Regions from separate parts of the Massilia violaceinigra genome, predicted to be linked through region 2. Evidence: riboswitches for the same ligand, from Rfam matches in the RefSeq annotation. Region 2 holds a riboswitch; the other holds the start of a gene.
The links. A riboswitch is a leader RNA that binds a small molecule or an ion and turns the genes downstream of it on or off. The one in region 2 is predicted to bind glycine.
Positions count from the first base shown of each region.

Region 1 (6,694 bases), 3.5 Mb from region 2:
TCGAGGGCGGCCAGCCAGTTGTCCATCGATGGTTCATGACGTTCGGCGAGCTGCGCCTGCAAGTCGCGCAAATGGCCGTGCAGGGCCGATGCTTGTGCGATCTGGCGTTCGAGCGACGCGATCTGCTGCTCCACCACTTGGGGCAGGCTGGCGCCGCCATCGGCCAGCATGGCCTGGATTTGCGTCAGCGACAGGTCGAGACGGCGCAGCGCCTGGATGCGATACAGGCGGGCGACGTCCGCACTATCGTACAGGCGGTAGCCGTTGTCGGACCGGGCCGACGGTGTCAGCAAGGCGATATCGTCGTAATGGCGCAGGGCGCGCACGCTCAAGCCGCTGCGCCGTGCCAGTTGTCCTATTTTCAGTAGCATGCCGGTTTCTCCATTTTCAAGATGGTAAACCGTCACGTAGCGAGAGGGTCAAGCACTTGTGGATGGAGATACTTGCAAAAAAACCGGGGCACCTGAGCCCCGGTTTTGCAATGCAGACCGGTTAGATCGGCCCGTTGATGCTCATGCGCTGGGTATGCGTCCAGCGGTGATCGGATGCCGATACGGCGGAGTTGTAGGTGCGGTAGGTCTGCCCTTCACCCGGCCACGGGTCCATGATGTACACGTAGTTCACGCCATTGGTCGTCGCGTAGCCGCGCCCCACCATGATGTGGCCGCCGCCGTTGCTCCAACCGTAGCGGATCACGAATGGGCGGTTGGCGTTGATGTCATACACCACGCTGCTCCACGACGACGCCACGCTGTACGCGCCGTTTGCCACGCCCCATGCTTTCAGGATGTTTTGCACGCTACCGTTGGAGCCGTACATATTGTTCGGCTGGTTGGCGTAGCTGTTCCAGTTGAAGTAGGTGTTCCCGCAGGCGTAGTTCAACCCGAACGCCCAGTTCACGATCTGGCACTGGCTCGGTGTCTTCTTGTAGAAGTTCAGGATCGCCTTGCTCGAGGCGGACCAGCACCACTGGCTGTGTTCCTGGGTCGTCAGCGGAACGGCGAGCGTGCGCCATTGTGCCATGGCTGCTGGCAGCGCCAGTAAAAGCGAAGCACCGACGACGAGCTTTTTGATATTTGTATTCATGTTATCTCCTGATTCGTTCTAAGGATGGTGTAGCCGATGCCGGGCTTACTTCGAGGCGTCCATGGTTTGCTTGACCACGCTGCGCAGCGGCTGCAGGATGTCTGCCTCTTCCATCAGCGCTTCGCTGGCCTTGCCTTCCTTGACGGAACGCTGCTGCATCAGCAGCGATTCGCGCGCCGAATGCAGTGGCGCGTAGCGGGTGCGGCCATCTTCGCGGCCAACCACTTCGAGCAGGTCCGAGCGCGCCTGGTAGATGCGCACGAAGCGCACATTGCTGCGCTCCGCGTCGCCGTAGTAGCCCATCGAGGCATCCACATCCTTGGCCAGCACGGCGGCGCCATAGGCGACCGTTTCGTAGTTTCCGTTGTTGAGCTCTACCGTCGCCATGCCGATCGGACGCTGGTTCAGCAGAATCACGAAGCGCCACTGGCCGGTGGCCTTGGCCATCTGCTTCATGCTGCCGCGCCCTGCCAGCAGTTCTTTCGGATCGATCGTGTAAACCGGGAAGCCGTAGCCGATTTTCGCGTCCTTCAGATCATGCATGTCGTTGATTTCAAGCGGGAAGTCGACCGGCGTGCCGCTGGTGCCACGCGTCTGCAGCTGGCCTGTGACGAACTGGGCGAAGTCGCGTTGGGCCGCAGCTTGCGCCGCCGCGGCGGCGCGCTTTGGCACCGCTTTAAAGGTGCTGGTTCCATCCGACTGGGCCATTGCTGGCGCGCCGGCCAGGGCCAGGCTGGCGCCGCACAGCAGGGCGGCGAGCATGGTGCGGGCTGAGAGCATTTTTGTTTGCATTATTGACTTCTCCTCACATAGATTGATACAAGAACCCCGCCTGTCCAAACGGGGTGAGTGCTGCAACAACAAGGGCATTCACGCATGCCGGACACCAGTGTCAACGCACGTCGTCAGTGCGTTGGAAAATCGAGGGAACGGTGCATCAGGTCGCCGATCATGTCGGCGGTGACGGCCGACAGGGTCCAGCCCAGATGCCCGTGCCCAGTGTTGTAGAAGACGCAGGGCGATTTGCCGCGGCCGACGCGCGGCAGCATGGTCGGCATCATTGGCCGCAAGCCGGCCCACGGAATCACGCTGCGCGTGTTCACGCCCGGGAAGCATTCGTGCACCCAGTCGATCAGAGGGCGAATCCGGTCGTCGCGGATGTCGCGGTTAAAGCCGTTGAATTCGGCCGTGCCGGCCACGCGGAAGCGATCCGTCCCCAGGCGGCTGGTCACCAGCTTGGTGGCGTCGTCGAGCAGGCTGACGGTGGGCGCCGCGGCCTGGCTGGCGGCATCGGGCAGGTTGACCGTGATCGAGTAGCCTTTCACCGGGTAGATGTTGACCCGGTCGCCCAGGCTCGCGGCCAGGGCGCGGCTGGCGGTGCCGGCGCAGATGACGACGCCGTCGTAGGTCTCGGTCTGGGTGCGCTCGCCGTCGCCCAGAGTGACGTGGGCGTGGCGGCCGTCGGTGCGCACGGCGCCGATCTGCATGCCATAGCGGCAGTCCACGCCGTTGCGGCGGGCGGCGGCGGCAAGACCGGTGGTGAATTTGTGGATGTCGCCGGTGGCGTCGCTGTCGGTGAAAAAGCCGCCGTAGTAGTCGCCCGCCAGGGTTGGTTCGATGCCGCGCATTTCGCTTGGGGTCACCGCGCGGCGCGCGAGGCCGCCGGCGGCCAGCATCTTGCTGACCGTGGCGGCGTGCTCGAAGCCGGCCTTGTCGCGGTAGATGTGCAGGATGCCTTCGCGCTTGACGTCGAAGTCGATGTTCTCCGCCTCGGCCCACGCAAACAGGTGCTCGCGCGCGGCAATCGCCAGGCGCGCCGTTTCGACCGTGTTGCGGCGGTAGTGGGGAATGGCGGCGGCAAATTCGGCGAACCACGACAGCTTGTGCCAGCTCGGTTTGGGGTTGACCAGCAGCGGCGCGTCGCGCCGGAACATCCACTTCAGGCCCTTGAGCATGGTGGAGCGGTGGTTCCACACTTCCGCGTTGGAGGCCGACAGCTGGCCGCCGTTGGCAAACGAGGTTTCCATCGCCGCGTAGCGATGTTTTTCCAGCAGCGTCGTGGCAAAGCCACGTTTCGCCAGGGCGTAAGCGGTCGTGACGCCGGTGATGCCGCCGCCAATTACTGCAATGGTTTTCATGTGTCGTCCGGGTTCCAGAAACGTCAGATAGGGAGTCCGCGCGCTGGTGCGCGTCGGTTACCCCCTCTGTGCTGGACCTGAGAGATTCACCGGCAACGCGCGATGCGTGGCCGGTTTGCTCCTTCGGTGCACCGGATGACGACTTCCGGTGGCTCTTCAGAGTTCAAATGGGTTATCGGTCCTTTTGCCTGAGAGATTCCGGGGCGGTTGCTCCTTCGGCGCCGTCGGCATACAAGACCAGCTTGTAACCGACAGACTCTCCCGATAACGCCTTAGCATTGCGCTAAATATGCCATAAGCATATGTATGCAGAATACCGCAGAAAATGACGTCAATACAACCATTTTTAGTGATAGGTGTTGTTTCCTCGACAATACCGACAGAGCGCTCGCTTTACGATTTGCCGCAAACCTGGTCCCATTCGAGCGCAAAGCGCGCCAGGAATTTCTTCAGGCGGTCGGCATCGTTCGGTTTGCTTTTGGCGCTGCGCGAGACGGCAAACAGCTTGCGCCCCGCGTCCGACAAGGTGACCGAATGGCGGCATACCTTGACCACGGCGGCCAGTTGCATGGCGTCGAACAGGTCGAGGCCGGCGGCGGCCTCGTCACCCATCAGTTCTGCCAGGTTGACCTCGGCCGCGCTTGGGGCGCGCGTGTAGTGGTGCCACAGTTTTTGCAATCTGGCCACTTCGGCGCTGACGATGCTGTCCGAAATGCCGCCGGCTTCGGCCAGCGTGGCCATCCTTGTCACCGAGGCCGACAGGTCACGGAAGTTGCCGGCCCAGACCGCCTCGGGCGACATCGCGAAGCGCATGTAGCGCTCGCGCGCTTCCTTGTTGAAGCGCACCATCTGGCCGTACTCCTGGCTGAACTGGTTCAACTGGTAGACCAGGTTGGGTTCGATGTCTTCGGGCCGGTCGACCAGGCCGGGCAGGGCGTAAGTCCACAAATTGATGCGGGCGTACAAGTCTTCGCGGAAGCTCCCGGCCACCACTTCGCTGGCGAGATCGCGGTTGGTGCCGGCGATGAGCTGGAAGTCGCTTTGCACTTCGCTGTCGCTGCCGACCGGATGAAAGCGCTTTTCTTCGATGGCCTTGAGCAGCATTGCCTGTTCATCGGGCCCCAGTTCGCCGATTTCGTCGAGGAACAGCAAGCCCTTGTGCGCGCTGCGCAGCAAGCCCGGGCGGTCGGCGGCGGCGCCCGTGAAGGAACCTTTGACGTGGCCGAACAGGGTCGACGCGGCGCCGTCGCCGTGAAGGGTGGCGCAGTTGAGCTCGATGAATTTGCCGTCGAGCTGGTGCCGTGTTTTCTTCAGTTCGTACACGCGGCGCGCGAGGAACGATTTGCCTGCCCCGGTCGGGCCCATCAGCAGCATGGGTGCGCGCGACTTGATGGCGACGCGCTCGATCTCGTCGATCATGGTGTTGAAACGGGCGTTGCGGGTGGCGATGCCGGACTTGAGGAAAGCCACGCCTTCGGCTTGCTCGCGCGAAAAGCGCTGGGCGATCTGGTCGTAGCGCGACAGGTCGAGGTCGATCAGCGCGTAGCTGCCCGGCTCCTTGCTGGACTGGCGCCGCGGCGGCGAGCTTTGCAGCAGGCGGCCGGGGAAGAAGCGCGCTTCGGTCATCAGGAACATGCAGATCTGCACGACGTGGGTGCCGGTGGTGATGTGGACCCAGTAATCCTCGTTATCCGGATCGAAGGGGTAGGTCTTGGCGAAGTCGAACAGGGCGCCGTAGACCTCGCCGAAATCCCAGGCGTCGCTGATCGGAATGTGGTGCGGCACGACTGTGGTTTCGGGCGAGACGGCGGCGATGTCGGCCGTGACCGCGTCCACCAGCGGGCCGAATTTGCCGCTGAAGAGCATCTCGAAGCGGTCGACGATGTATTCCTCGTGCTGGGTGATGGCGATGCTGGGACGCCACTTTTCCCAGCGGGCCGGGCCTTGGCCGCTGTCGAGCTGGGTGCCGACGAAACCGATGACTACGATGCGTTTCTGTTTCATATTCGTATAAAGTTTTATCTGATCGGATAATTTATCACGGCGTTGCCTGCTTGTCCATTTCTTGGTGTTCTTGTTTGGTGAATTGATAATCTTTTTTAAATCAATGACTTGCGCTGGTGTGGCTGGGCTGGCAGCAGACCTGGCACAGCATTTGCAATAGAGGAGATACAAACGAGATAAGTGAGGAAGTAAAAATGGCAAACGCACAGTTGTTCCAGACCTTGAAGGGAATCTTTGTCCCTCGTGCCAACGGTCTTAATTCGGAAGGCGCTCCGGCTTACACCATGACGCCGAGGCACCAGCTGGCGCAGTATGCGGCCACCGGTTGCCTCAATTCGACGTACTACGTCAATGCGCAATCGCAGCTGGCGACGGTGATGGAGCTGTGCGAAAAGGTCGATACCAGATTCATCGCGCAAACGGCGATTTACTGCCGCGAACGTGGTTATATGAAGGATATGCCGGCGCTGCTGACGGCCGTGCTGGCCGCCAAGGGCGCGCCGGAATTGACGCCGGTGTTTCGCCGGGTCGTCAATAACGGCAAGATGCTGCGCAATGTGGTGCAGATCATCCGCTCCGGCGCGGCCGGCCGTAAATCGCTGGGCACCCGGCCGAAAAAGCTGGTGCAGCAATGGTTGAACCGCGCTTCGGAAAAAGAGCTGCTGGCGGCGTCGATCGGGAATGCGCCTTCGCTGGGCGATGTGGTGAAGATGGTGCATCCGAAGCCGTCGCAAGCCTGGCGTGAAGCGTTTTTCGCCTGGTTGATCGGCAAGCCGTTCAATGCGCAGGAGCTGCCGGATGCGCTCAAGGCTTTCGAGGCTTATAAGGCAGACCAGTCGCAGCCGGTGCCGGAAGTGCCGTTTCAGATGCTGACGTCGCTGACATTGTCGGCGCAGGCGTGGGCGCAGATTGCGCGTCAGGGCGGCTGGCACATGGTGCGCATGAATCTGAATACGTTCGGACGCAATGGCGTGTACCAGTTGCCCGGCATGATAGAAGTCATCGCCGACAAACTGCGCGATCCGGAGGCGATTGCCCGGGCGGGCGTGTTTCCTTATCAGTTGATGTCGGCGTATACGGCGGCATCAAGCGACGTGCCGCGGGCCATCAGCGATGCCTTGCAGGATGCGCTGGAGCTGTCGCTCGCCAATGTGCCCAAGGTCGAGGGCAAAGTGGTGATCTGCCCGGATGTGTCGGGATCGATGCAGTCGCCGGTGTCGGGTTTCCGTGGAACGGCTACCTCGACGGTGCGCTGTATCGATGTGGCGGGGCTGATTGCCGCGGCCATGCTGCGCAAGAATCCGGATGCGCTGGTGCTGCCGTTCGAGAATTATGTGCGGGTGTGCGACTTGAATGCCCGCGATACGGTCATGACCAATGCGCAGAAGCTGGCGGCGATAGGCGGTGGCGGTACCAATTGCAGTGCGCCTCTGGCGCAGATGAACAAGCAGAAGGTGATGGCCGAC
Region 1 is NZ_CP024608.1:1,340,953-1,347,646, forward strand. It holds gene CR152_RS06105 (MerR family transcriptional regulator) at 1-371, opposite strand, end outside; gene CR152_RS06110 (C39 family peptidase) at 493-1,086, opposite strand; gene CR152_RS06115 (hypothetical protein) at 1,132-1,866, opposite strand; gene CR152_RS06120 (D-amino acid dehydrogenase) at 1,992-3,224, opposite strand; glycine riboswitch at 3,281-3,390, opposite strand; glycine riboswitch at 3,391-3,498, opposite strand; gene rtcR (RNA repair transcriptional activator RtcR) at 3,618-5,228, opposite strand; gene CR152_RS06130 (vWA domain-containing protein) at 5,423-6,694, shown strand, end outside.
Region 1: another riboswitch for glycine. It lies ahead of CR152_RS06120 (D-amino acid dehydrogenase); the one in region 2 lies ahead of gcvT (glycine cleavage system aminomethyltransferase GcvT).

Region 2 (6,694 bases):
TTCCTCGAACACGCCGTGGGTCGACGGGTAGGTCACCATCACGCAGGCCAGGTTGGCGCTGTGCTGTTCGGCCTTGGCGCGCAGATCCGCCAAGTCGACGTTGCCGCTGTCGTCGCAGGCGGTGACGACCACCTTCATGCCGACCATATTGGCCGATGCCGGGTTGGTGCCGTGCGCCGACGACGGAATCAGGCAAATATTGCGGTGGCCTTCGCCGCGCGATTCATGGTAAGCCTTGATCACCAGCAGGCCCGCGTATTCGCCCTGCGAGCCGGCGTTCGGCTGCAGCGACACGGCGGCGTAACCGGTCAGCGCGCACAGCATGTCTTCCAGCTGGCCGATCATTTCGCGGTAGCCGACCGTTTGCGCGTCCGGCGCGAACGGGTGGATGTTGGAGAACTCGGGCCAGGTGACCGGGATCATTTCGCTGGTCGCGTTGAGCTTCATGGTGCACGAGCCAAGCGGGATCATGGTGCGGTCCAGCGCCAGGTCCTTGTCGGCCAGGCCGCGCAGGTAGCGCAGCATTTCGTGTTCCGCGTGGTAGCGGTTGAAGGTCGGGTGGGTCAGGTAAGTGCTGGTACGGGCCAGCGCTGCCGGATAGGCATCCTGCGCGCTCGCTTCGATGGCGTCGAAGTCCGGCGATGCAGGGGAGCTCGAGACGCCCTGGGCGAAAATCGTCCACAGCAGCGCGATGTCTTCGCGGGTGGTGGTTTCGTCGAGCGAGATGCCGACGTGGCCGGCGTCGACCTTGCGCAGGTTCACGCCATGTTCGGTGGCGATCGCGTGCAGTTCGGCCGCGCGCGCGCTCTTGACGGTGAGCGTGTCGAAGTAGGTCTTGTTGACGACGTCGTAGCCGAGCTGGCCGAGCTTGGCGGCCAGGATGGCGGTGAAGCGGTGCACGCGGCGGGCGATGCGCTGCAAGCCTTCAGGGCCGTGGTAGACCGCGTACATCGACGCCATCACCGCCAGCAGCACCTGCGCGGTGCAGATGTTGGAGGTGGCTTTTTCGCGGCGGATGTGCTGCTCGCGCGTTTGCAGCGCCAGGCGGTATGCCTTGTTGCCCTGCGCATCGATGGTCACGCCCACCAGGCGGCCGGCCATGCTGCGCTTGAATTCGTCGCGCGTGGCCAGGTAGCCGGCGTGCGGGCCGCCGAAACCGAGCGGCACGCCGAAGCGCTGGCTGTTGCCGACGACGACATCGCAGCCCCAGTCGCCCGGCGGCGCCAGCAGGGTCAATGCCAGCAGGTCGGCGGCGGCGATCACCATGGCGCCGGCCGCGTGCAGTTTTTCGACGGCGGCGCGGTAGTCGCGCACGTCGCCGTTCACGCCCGGGTACTGGATCAGCACACCGAAGCATGGCTCGGACAGGCCGCCGATGTCGGCCGCCGCGATGGTGCGCACTTCCACGCCGATCGGCTGGGCGCGCGTTTGCACCACTTCCAGCGTTTGCGGCAGCACGTCGTCGGCCACGTAGAACACGTTCGAGGCCGACTTGCCGACGCGCTGGATCAGCGTCATCGCTTCAGCGGCGGCGGTGCCTTCGTCGAGCATCGACGAGTTGGCGATGCCCATGCCGGTCAGGTCGGTGATCATTTGCTGGAAGTTCAGGATCGCTTCCAGGCGGCCTTGCGAAATCTCCGGCTGGTAGGGCGTGTAGGCGGTGTACCAGGCCGGGTTTTCAAAGATATTGCGCAGGATGACGCCCGGCGTATGGCTGTTGAAGTAGCCCTGGCCGATCATCGACTTCATGACCTTGTTCTTGGCGGCCAGCGCCTTGAGTTTGCCCAGCGCAGCCTGTTCCGGCAACGGGTCGAAGAACTGGCCCAGTTCCAGCTTGCTCTTCTTGCGGATGTTGGCGGGCACGATGGCGTCGATCAGCGCCGCGCGCGATGGATAGCCGAGCGTGGCCAGCATGGCTGCCTGTTCGGCGGTGGACGGGCCGATATGGCGCGGGATGAACGAGTCGCGTGCTTCGAGTTGGGTCAGGCTGGTGCGGGTCATGGTAGTCGGGGCCGAAAAAGGACTGCCGCCGGCGCTGTCGGATACCCAGCACGGCGGCGAACTGAAAGGAAAAGGCCGCCGGCGGGCGGCGGCCGGGAATTTTATTCCGCGGTGGCTTTGCCGTAGGCGGCGGCGTCGAGCAGGCCGTTGATGGCGCCGGCGTCGCTTGGTTTGAGCTTGAACAGCCAGGCCGCGAAGGCGTCGGTGTTGATCGAGTCCGGCGCGTCGGCGACGGCATCGTTGACGGCGATGCACTCGCCCGACACCGGCGCATAGATGTCGCTGGCGGCCTTGACCGATTCGACCACGGCGGCGTCGTCGCCGGCGGTGAAGACCTTGCCCACTTTCGGCAGTTCGACGAAGACGATGTCGCCCAGCGCGTCCTGCGCATATTCGGTGATGCCGACGGTGAGGGTGCCGTCAGCTTCGGCACGCACCCATTCGTGGGACTCGGTGTATTTCAGGTCGGCTGGGATGTTCATAATGTTTGCTCCAAGAGGTCGCGGTCGATGTAAATACTACTAATTGGTGTGTGTTGCCCCGATCAGGCAGCGAGGATTTTACCGTTTCGCACGAACGGCAGCTTGACGACGCTGGCGGCCAGCTTTTTGTCGCGGATTTCGACGTGCACGGTGTCGCCCACGGCCACGCCCATCGGCACGCGCGCCAGGGCGATCGCTTCCTGCATGGTCGGGCTGAAGGTACCGCTGGTGATTTCGCCGGTGCTGCCGTCAGCGGCCACCACTTTCTGGTGCGCGCGCAGGATGCCGCCTTTTTCGCGCAGGATCAGGCCCACGAACTGAAAATTCTGGCCCATCGCTTTGAGCGCGGTCTTGCCGATGAAGTCGCGCTCGGCGAGCAGGTCGACGGTCCAGGCCAGGCCGGCGTCGAGCGGGTTGACCGTGTCGTCCATGTCCTGGCCGTACAGGTTCATGCCCGCTTCCAGGCGCAGCGTGTCGCGCGCGCCCAGGCCGGCCGGCTTGACGCCGGCGGCCACCAGCGCGTTCCACAGCGCATCGGCCTGGGAAGCGGGGAAGGCCAGCTCGAAGCCGTCTTCGCCGGTGTAGCCGGTGCGCGCCACCATCACTTCGCCGAAGGCGGTGTCCTTGACGATGACGGCGTTGAACGGTTTCAGGGGCTCGGAAGCGGCCTGGGTGGCCGGCAGCACCTGCCACACCCTGGCGCGCGCGTTCGGGCCCTGGACGGCGATCAGCGCCATCGGATCAATGCCGTCGCGGCGCTGGGTGATGGTCACGCCGCTCCTGGTGGCGTCGTTCTGGGCGCCGATCCAGGCCACGTCTTTTTCGGCGGTGCCGGCGTTGACGACCAGGCGGAACCAGGTCTCGCTGAAGAAGTAGACGATCAGGTCGTCGATGACGAAGCCTTGCGGATTGAGCATGCACGAATACAGGGCCTTGCCGGCCACCTGCAGCTTGTCGACGTTATTGGCCAGCAGGGAGCGCAGGAAAGGGCGGGCGTTCTCGCCTTCGATATCGACCACGCACATGTGCGACACATCGAACATGCCGACGTCGCCGCGCACGGCCTGGTGTTCTTCGATTTGCGAGCCGTAGTTGACGGGCATGTCCCAGCCGCCGAAATCGACCATCTTGGCGCCGGCGGCGCGGTGTGCGGAATTGAGCGGGGTCGCTTTAAGCGTCATGGAATCCTCAAGGCAGAGTGAATGGGGGTACGACGAGCAGACGTGGAGCGGCTCTTGCCGTCCCTGAATGCTTCGCGCCCCTCTGTCCTTGGTACCTGAGAGATAGCGGATGATGCTCCGCCTGCCCCTTCGGTGGGCCGCCGGCATGGTGCCGCGGCCGCTCTCCAGAGTTCAGCCGGGGGCGCTGTGCGCCGCCGACCCCTGACCGGTCCTTTTGCCTGAGAGTTTTTGGGTGATGCCCCTTCGGCGGCAGCGTGCGCTGCCCTCTCCCGATCAAGACTGTGGAGGATATGCCAGCAGGGCGCAACTGTCAACCTTGCAGGGATGTCCTTTAGGGGGCGCACGAATGAGCTACCCATGGAAAACCATGGTCCGCCCGATTTGTTAAAATAATTCATCTACTTTGCGAGCATACAGCCATGAGCGAAGAAAAAACGATCCAACAGACCGATGCCTGGTTCACCTTGTCGGGCGATGTGAACAGCGATATGGTGCACCGCGTGTTCGAGGCGGTGTCCGGCATGAGCGAGAACGGCGTCGAAACGGCGCACGTGCTGATCCAGTCGAATGGCGGCTACGTCAGCGACGGGCTTTGCCTGTACAACTTCCTGTCGAACTCGCCTGTCAAGTTCGTCATGTACAACGCCGGGGCGGTGGCGTCGATCGCCGTCATCCTGTTTCTGTCGGGCGCGCGGCGCTACGCCAGCGAGACGGCGCGCTTCATGGTGCACAAGTCGCATGCGACGGCATCGCCCGGCGCGCGTCCGGATGCGCTCAATATCATCGTCGAAGGCTTGCGGGCCGACGATGCGCGCACCGAATCGATTTTGCGCAAGCACATCGAGCTGCTGCCGGAGCAGTGGGCGATCCACCAGTATTCCGACCTGCACCTGACCGCGCGCGATGCCAAGATCGCCCGCATGATCAATGACGTGGCCGACTTTGCGCCGCCGAAGGGTGTTCATATTCGCAATATCTGAACCAGTGAACCAGCCGTCGTGACTGCTCGTGCCGGTCACGATGGCTGGTTGCGGCGCGCAGTCAAAAAAAGAGCCTGTCAACGGCGGGGCCGGTGCAGACTCTTTCTATTGCTTCCTGTTTAAATAGCGCATGGCGCCGCCCGGAAACCCGGCGACGCCTGCGTCATGCTAGCGATCAGCGTTTGTCGCCGCCGCTTTTGCTGCCGCTGCTGCTGCCGGAATTCGATCCGGACTGCTTGCTGCCCGAACCCGAACCGGACTGTTTCGACCCGCTGTCCTTGTCGTCATTCTTATGGCTTTGACGGCCGGCTTCCACGTGCTGCTCATGGGTTCCGCCCTGGGTGCCGCCGCCGGAGCGCGAACCGCTGCCGGAACCTTGCGAGCCCGATTGCTTGTTCGAGCTGGAACTATCGCTTTGCTTGTTGCCCTGACCGCTTTTCTGATTCGAGTTCATGTTCATTCCTTTTGAAAGTTTGAAAATGTCGTGCTCGCCGGTGATGCTGAAGAGGCGCTCTCTTCAGCGTTGCCGGTAACATCATCATGCGAGCCGCACCGTTGAAGAGGTATCGGAATTCACCTTGCACTCGTGTAGGAGTAGTTCCTATAGGATTGCAACTAATGCACGGAAGAAATCGCTTCGTGGCGCGCGCTTAGCGCGCGCTCAGTGGCGCGGCGGCGTCTGTCCGGCGCGTGCCGCCTCGACCGCGGCGTTGACGGCGAGGATGGTGGTCTGGAAGGCCACGGCGTCGATAATCCGGCTCAGCCGGGCCAGCCGTGCCGCCGCATCGCCCGCGCCCGCACCTGCGGTCCGTGGCGCGGGCAAGGCGCGCGCCGCGTTGCGCTCGCCGTGCATGGCGAGCCCGGCGCCGGACTGCGCGCTGCGCTCGATGGCACGCACGATCAGCCCGTTGCCCGCCACGGTCGACGCCGCCGCCCCAGGCTTGCGCCGCACCGGCGCGGGAGTCGCTAGCATCGCTGCCTTGAGCCACAACCCGAGCAGCACGGCCCCGGCCGCGTTGGCGCCTATGCAAAACCAGACCCACAGGCGAGCCCCGGCGTACTCGGCCTCGGCGCGCGCGGCGCTGTCGTCGGCCATGATGCCGGTCAAGGGACCCAAACGATCGCCTAAACTTTGGAACGCAGGTGCCGTTACCGCTTTCATCTGTTCAAGCTGACTCAGCAGTACAATGGACAGCCAGACGCCCAGCCCGACCAGGACGGCAAAGCCCAGACACAGGGTGAGCTTGAGATCGCGGCGGCGGATCGTTATCATGGCTAGTCCTCAAGAGGCAGGTTGCTGCGTGGAATTGTAATTATGTTAGAGAAACTTTTTATTTCGGGTTTGTTTTTCATCAACAGTCCAAATGACGACAATCGGCTTTTGCTTTAGGGAAAAGCAAGAATGGTTATGAAAATAAGGCGATTGAACAAAAAATAACGCTTTGTTTCAAATTTTCCCGTTGCCAGTCGGCAATAATGTGAGAGAATGTTTGTTATGGCAAAAGATCTCTAACCCCCCAACGAGCAGACAATGGCTCCACCTTCACCATCCGCCGCAGCAAGGAAGACTGGTCCGTCGCGCCACGAGCTGTTGGAGGCGCTGGTCGTGACCGTGACCAAGCATGCCAACGACCACTTGATGGCCGTGGCGACGCGTCTGGTTGCGGCGTTGCTGGATGTGACGGACCCAGCGCTCGATGCGCGCACTGTGTTTCAGCGGGTCAAGTCGGGGAATCTGCTAAAAAACAACACCTACGCCTTCTTTCATGTTGCTGCCGCCGGCATCGGGCGCGCCATGCGTGCCGAGGTCGACGTGCTGTTGCCGCCGCTGAAAAAATCCGCGATGGCTTTGCCCGCCGCGCTGGAACTGGTGCCCTACGAGGAAATGGACAGCCGCGTCGCCTTCGACGCCATCAGCCGTCCCTTCGAAATGCAGTATGCGACCCAGATCGCCACCCTCAATGTGCGCCTGGGCTTCCTGCTCGAACGCGATGTGCTGCGCATCAGCCAGAATCCCTTCCGTCCCGAAATGTTCCTGTCGGCCTTGCAC
Region 2 is NZ_CP024608.1:4,822,004-4,828,697, forward strand. It holds gene gcvP (aminomethyl-transferring glycine dehydrogenase) at 1-2,001, opposite strand, end outside; gene gcvH (glycine cleavage system protein GcvH) at 2,103-2,483, opposite strand; gene gcvT (glycine cleavage system aminomethyltransferase GcvT) at 2,546-3,664, opposite strand; glycine riboswitch at 3,737-3,842, opposite strand; glycine riboswitch at 3,861-3,946, opposite strand; gene CR152_RS21125 (ATP-dependent Clp protease proteolytic subunit) at 4,084-4,644, shown strand; gene CR152_RS21130 (hypothetical protein) at 4,820-5,098, opposite strand; gene CR152_RS21135 (methyl-accepting chemotaxis protein) at 5,306-5,917, opposite strand; gene CR152_RS21140 (DUF1631 family protein) at 6,176-6,694, shown strand, end outside.